One region of the Paenibacillus sp. FSL R7-0272 genome, then DNA from elsewhere that is predicted to be linked to it. Evidence: a T-box and tRNA genes for the amino acid it is inferred to sense, from the RefSeq annotation. Region 1 holds a T-box; the other holds one or more tRNA genes.
What was found. A T-box is a leader RNA that pairs with one kind of tRNA and senses whether it is charged. The one in region 1 lies ahead of MKY23_RS22205 (valine--tRNA ligase), so its partner is inferred to be a tRNA-Val.
Positions count from the first base shown of each region.

Region 2: it has a tRNA-Val gene. The T-box ahead of MKY23_RS22205 (valine--tRNA ligase) is inferred to sense a tRNA for this amino acid. The anticodon was not compared.

Region 1 is NZ_CP150221.1:5,014,162-5,017,615, forward strand. It holds gene MKY23_RS22205 (valine--tRNA ligase) at 1-2,114, opposite strand, end outside; T-box leader at 2,174-2,458, opposite strand; gene MKY23_RS22210 (LysM peptidoglycan-binding domain-containing protein) at 2,625-3,454, opposite strand, start outside.
Region 2 is NZ_CP150221.1:4,294,298-4,297,751, reverse strand. It holds gene MKY23_RS19085 (DUF3892 domain-containing protein) at 95-331, opposite strand; gene MKY23_RS19080 (GNAT family N-acetyltransferase) at 486-929, opposite strand; gene MKY23_RS19075 (hypothetical protein) at 1,202-1,483, opposite strand; tRNA gene MKY23_RS19070 (tRNA-Val) at 1,631-1,703, shown strand; gene MKY23_RS19065 (hypothetical protein) at 1,911-2,315, shown strand; gene MKY23_RS19060 (M1 family metallopeptidase) at 2,248-3,454, shown strand, end outside.

The sequences.
Region 1 (3,454 bases):
TGTTGCCAGATCTCTTCAGAGATGTATGGCATAAACGGATGAATCAGGCGCATGGTCTGATCCAGCACGTAGGCCAGCACCGATTGTGTTTTCTTTTTCGCAACCGGATCTTCTCCGTAGAATGACAGCTTGGCGAATTCGATGTACCAGTCACACAGATCATCCCAGATAAAGTTGTACAATACACGCCCTGTTTCCCCAAACTCATACGCATCGATTAGACGCGTAATATCTCGGGAAGTTTCGTTGAGGCGGTGCAAAATCCAATAATCCGCTGTTCCAAGCTCACCGCTGATGTCACGATCTTCATAAGTGAAACCTTCCAGATTCATCAACGCAAAGCGGGAAGCATTCCAGATTTTGTTGGCGAAGTTACGAGCCTGCTCGACCCGCTCCCAGCGGAAACGCAAATCCTGTCCCGGAGTACTGCTGGTCGAGATCATGTAACGCATCGCATCTGCACCGTACTTCTCGATAACATCAAGCGGGTCTACACCGTTCCCAAGAGACTTGGACATCTTACGTCCATCAGCGTCACGTACAAGACCATGCATCAGTACATCCTTGAACGGAATTTCATCCGTAAATTCCAGGGCAGTGAAGATCATACGTGCCACCCAGAAATAAATGATGTCATAACCTGTAACGAGTACATTGGTTGGATAATAACGCTTCAGATCATCTGTATTTTCAGGCCAGCCCAATGTAGAGAACGGCCATAGTCCCGAGCTAAACCACGTATCCAGAACGTCCTCATCCTGTTTCAGCTTGCGCCCTGCATATTCTGGCAATGTTGTTGGATCTTCTGTGGATACAATCACTTCACCTGTTTCTTCGTCGTACCAAGCAGGAATACGATGTCCCCACCACAGTTGACGGGAAATACACCAGTCACGAACGTTTTCAATCCAGTTCAGATACGTTTTCTCAAAACGATCCGGAACAAAGTTAACCCCTTCGCCGCTTTGCTGCTTTTTGATTGCTCTCTCCGCGAGTGGTTTCATCTCTACGAACCATTGTGTGGACAAGTAAGGCTCCACTACTGCTCCGGTGCGCTCACTGTGTCCAACCTGGTGCATATGATCTTCAATATTAATCAGGACACCTTGTTCTTTTAGATCAGCCACGATCTGTTTGCGGCATTCGCTACGATCCAGCCCCTGATATTTGCCAGCTTCCGCATTCATTGTTCCACTTTCATCCATAACGGTAATTTGAGGCAAGTCATGACGTAAACCTACTTCAAAGTCATTCGGATCATGCGCAGGTGTGATTTTCACTGCACCGCTACCGAACTCTTTGTCTACGTAGTCATCCGCAATAACTGGAATCTCACGACCGATGATTGGCAATACGAGTGTTTTACCGATCATGTCTGCATAACGTTCATCTTTAGGATGAACGGCAACAGCAGAATCACCCAGCATCGTTTCTGGACGTGTCGTTGCCACAGTAATGTGACCACTCCCGTCTTTGAGCGGATAACGCAGATGATAGAGATGACCCTGAACTTCCTTATATTCAACCTCAATATCCGAGAGCGCCGTACGATTCACCGGATCCCAGTTAATGATACGTTTACCGCGATAAATAAGTCCTTTCTCATATAACTGCACAAATACTTTACGCACCGCTTTGGATAGACCTTCATCCAGCGTAAAACGTTCACGGGAGTAGTCGAGAGACAGACCCATTTTGCCCCATTGCTGACGAATGGTTGTAGCGTACTGGTCTTTCCAATCCCAGACTTTCTCCAGAAACTTCTCACGTCCCAGATCATAACGCGTCAATCCATCTTCACGCAGCTTCTGTTCCACTTTCGTCTGGGTCGCAATCCCTGCGTGGTCGGAACCTGGCAACCAAAGTGCGTCATAACCCTGCATCCGTTTTGTACGAATGAGGATATCCTGCAGGGTAAAGTCAAGTGCATGACCAATGTGAAGCATACCTGTTACGTTCGGTGGTGGAATTACAATGGTATATGGCTCGGCATCCTTGCGTTTACCCGCTTGGAAATACCCGCGCTCCGTCCAGGTGGAGTACCATTTATCTTCTGCCGCCTTCGGATCGTAAGTCGTCGGCATTTCAGTTGTTGCTTTTTTTTGTTCAGACATGTTTCATTCCTCCGTTACGTCATCTTCATCGCTAAAAAAACAAAAAAACCTTTCATCCATCAAAGGACGAAAGGTTAGCTTTCGCGGTACCACCTTTGTTTCACGCTGATAACAGAGATCATGGTTCATGCTCTCAATCGGACGGCGTGACACTTCAAGCAGATAACGGCTGCGACCGGCCTATCCTACCTCCGAGGTTAATGAATGTATTACATCCACCTCCAGTACTCAAACAGGCAACTCCCGGGCGACTTCGATCAGTTGGTTCCTGCGGAATCTCACAGCGCATCGATCCCACTCTCTGAAAGGTCATACTGTCTACTACTCCCGATCCACGTCATTATTCAAAAAATCCTAAACACATCATACCTTGCTCGTGCGTGATAGTCAACCTGACAACAGCGGAACGAGGTTATTAGACAACCAAAATGTTCAAAAACAGGTACAACCCGCAATTCCTATGAGGAATTACGGGCTGTTTTATAGGATACGGTATCCTGAACCTAGTGACTAAGGAATATATAGAATCTGTCCTTCTTCAACAACCTGTTCAGTTAATCGATTATATAACTGAAGCTCCCTGGTGCTAAGCTGATATCTGTCTGCAATGGCATCGAGTGTTTCTTCGCGCTGTACGATGCACAGTTTGACTTTGCGGAATGGCGTCTGATCCACAATCGTACCCAGGAACAGATTTTTCCATTCTACATCTTCTGCCTGACGATCCTCTTCCGAAACAACTCCATCTGAAACCTCCTCACTGCGTTCACCCTCAACTTCACGGACGGCCCGGCCGGATGATAACAAGGAAGAAATGCCCACGCCTTCTTCTTCTCTTCGTGACGATTCTTTCTTGCTACCAAAAGCAACCTTAAGCTCTGGCTTGTCTTCCGCCTCAGCTATTGCCTCAGGGAGGAATTCCTCATTCTGTAACAGCGAGGCTTCCTCTGCCACTTCCAGTGAAGGCCGATCTTCTTCGGGCTGAGCCGGTTCAGATCCAGCAAATACATCTTGCCAGTTCTCGGTCTGCGGCTGTGCCACAGCATTCGAAATGAACTGCTCTCCTTGCGAACCACCTGACCGCGCTTCTTCAAAGTGCCATACCTCAGGCGTAGTTTCTTCAAGAGGTTTCCATGCTGCTTCAGAACGCGCCTGCTCAGAAGCCTCTGAACTCCATAATCCTGAATTTTCGGATACACTATTTACCGAAGGTTCAGACCATGCTGAGGCTTCATCTTCTATCGGAAGCAATGACTCCGCTTCAGGATAAGAAGCTAGTCTGTCAGCCGTTTCAGCCATGAATGACGAGATTGGAGAAGGGACTTCATGCATTTCATGTG
Region 2 (3,454 bases), 720 kb from region 1:
CGAATAGTACGCCTAGGTGTGTAACAGACTTCTGCAGAAGTTACAGCAAAAACGCCAATCCGTAAGGATTGGCGCTGTATGATGAATACATTTATCAGAAATTCGGAAGCTGGTCAAGGTTGTTGGTCGGGTCGCCGTCGGCATCGCCGCGAATATACATTTCTCCATCCTTGCCTTTGAATACATTCACACCAGCGATTGTTCCAGCCTTCACTTCGTTCAGAGCTTGCTGATAATCCAGAATACGGCCTGTCGATGTCTGGAAGGCGGTCAAGTCACCGTCACCATTCTTTTGTACTGCTGTGAATGTTTCGCGTGTTGTTTGATCCATCATGTCACACTCTCCTTCTATGACCAAATGGGAATAGGTTTACCCTGTTAGCCTGTCCGAACTCGCGAGAAGTATGCATTCTTTACAACATTCCACATTTCGAGAATAGGTGTGTAATGTATGTAGTGCCTGTGTTGTGAGTTGTTTTGCTGGACTACAGGCTTTTTCTCATACGGACATGTAGGATATCGGCATCGTAAAAAGGTTCTTCCGAAATCACTTCATAACCGAGTTTATCGTAAAATTTCTGCGCCTGACACTGGGCATCCAGGAGCGAATAGGTTAATCCAAGCTCACGAGCTAGCTCCTCCATCGCTAACAAGAGCACACGTCCATACCCGAAGGAACGGTAGGACTCCAGTACAGCAATTCGCTGCATTTTGGCCGTATCTTTGCTGTAATAGATGAGACGCCCTGTGGCAACAGCCTGACCATCGGTATGAAGCAATACATGATGCACATCAGGACTGATAACATCGTATTCATCTATTTCGAGTTCTTCGGGCACTTGTTGCTCAATGACAAAAACCTGACGGCGAATCTCAAGAGCTTGCTTCAATTCTTCTTCTGTCGTGACATAACTAATTTCTGCTGCCAAATTCGATTCCTTCTTTCTGCTCCATGCGCACAAGTTCAGACTGCATTATACAAAAAAATGCTTTTCCTGTATAGTTAAGTTTGGTACATATTGGGACTTTGGAGGAGGAGGAGAGTCATGGGAATGGCGGCTATTATGACCATTACATTGCTTATGTCGGCGGGAATGATCGCTTTGTTATATTATGTGACCAAGAAGGCATACTCACGCAAATGGGATGAAGAAGAGTGAGTATGTACTTCTGATAAAGGCTCTAGATCTCATTCTGCTATTTAAGGCAAAAACTCACTGTTTCCCTGAGGGGAGTATACCTCTTGATTTATGGATTTTGAGTAGACGTCCATCCAGACAGGCAGCGATTCATTTTGTTCATTCGGTTGGTGCAATTGCTGAAATTGTACCGTATGCTCGTCCCGTTCCAGCCTGCAACCAGTCAAGGTACAGGCGAGAATGAGCAAAACAGCAACATGAGTAGCAGTTAGCTTCCAGTATTTATTATGGTGTTTATTGTTATGGTGTGGATTAAGCGATTGGTCAGTATGTTTATTCATCATCACTATACATTCTCCTATTGCAGAATATTGTAAGCTTTCCATTATTGTGCTCCAATATGGATGATTTAAAACCAATTTAATGATTGACAATGAAGACGTTTACTTGGTATGATACTGTTACTTCATTGAACGAAACCTAATATACATGATCTGTTAGCTCAGCTGGGAGAGCACTATCTTGACAGGGTAGGGGTCAGTGGTTCGAGCCCACTACAGATCATACTTAAGAAGCCTTGCTACGCAAGGCTTTTTTTCTTTTTTCTGAACCAATATGGATGGTTAAATCGGCTTTTGGGGGAGAATTCGGTGCGGGAATGGGGACATGCTATGCTTTTTTAAACAAAATTTAAACCAAACCTAAATTCAATGTAAGGTTGATCTCTTATTGTTGTAGTAAGCAAACAACATAGAACAGAGGAGAGAGAAAATGCACGCTTCTAAAACCCAATCTACTAACAAAAACGTGATGAAAAAGGCCATATTAAGCACATTGGTACTGGCGCTCACAACATCCTCATTCATCCAAACTACGTATGCCACCTCCTCGGAGGGGGATAGCTTGGCTACCAGTACTGAGACAACGAAGAAAGCGTTCCAGATGCAACAAGATTTTCGCATGCGCTCACAACAAGCCATGTCCCAAGAACAATCCCCGATTCAGTACCAGATCAAAGCACGTCTGGACGAAAAAGACATGACAATACAGGGTAGCCAGACGGTGACCTACCTGAATACGAGCAAAAGATACCCTTCAAGAGTTGGTCATGCATACCTATGCAGATGCGAATCGATCCAAAGCAACGCAAACGATTATGTATACAGACCAGAATGAGCAAATAGCCAAAGAACACCCGGAGAAGAAAGCGTCAGATTTTTTGGGCGGGATGGATATTGTGAAAGTGACGCAGCAAGGAGAGAATCTTCTTTTCAATAACCAAAATCAGGCATTACATGTACAATTGAAGGCACCTCTACAACCAGGTCAGTCAATTACTTTCCAAGTGGATTATCGGATCGACATTCCTTATGGCATGCAACGAATATCGTATTACAAGGATCAGGTCAACGGAGCACATTGGTTTCCTGTGATGTCTGTGTATGACGAGACTACACATCAATGGAATAAGACACCGTACAGCACTTCATTCGAGAGTGATTACTATACCTCATCCGATTTCGATGTTGAGTTCAATGTGCCTGAGTCATATCAGGTGGTCATGCCGGGAGATATCACTTCCAAAAACAGTACTGAACAAGGACGGAAAGTGGTTACAGCGCGCGCAGCGAACACCAGAGAATTTGCTTTTTTTGCTGGCGCCAACTTAAAGGTAGAACGTGAGACGCGTAATGGTCTAACCGTGGAATATTTTTATTCGGGTGATGATCCTGCCAAAAAAGCTACGGTGGACAAATACATTGATTATGCATTTAAAGTCATAGCGTTCTACAGTGAGAAATATGGTAAATATCCATATCCCGAATTTCGTGTCATCGAGACTTATGTGGATGGCTTTGGCGTGGAGTATTCAAGATTAATACAGATGCCGCAGCGTCCTGCGGGGTTATCGCCTGAAGAGGATACCACGTTTATACATGAGATTGCACATCAGTGGTTCCATGCTTTAATCGGGAACAATTCAGAAACGGAATCTTTTTTGGATGAAGGTTTTGCCGAGTTCTCCACGGTGTATTTTCTAGAAAAGCAGGGCAATAAGCTGGGAGGGTTCAGATCGATTCAGCTCGATCCGTCACCTATTGATCTTCCCATTGCTTCTACGAATGAACAAGTAGGAGACATGGCTAATTATGTATTTTACCAAAAGGGACGTCAGGCCATTTATCAATTATATCGCTCTGTTGGTGAACAAAAATTTGATGCGTTCATGAAGGAGTATTTTAATCGCTTTGTTTATCAAAACGCTACAATCGATGGATTACTTGGTACTATTGAGGATGTTCTTGGTAAAGAAC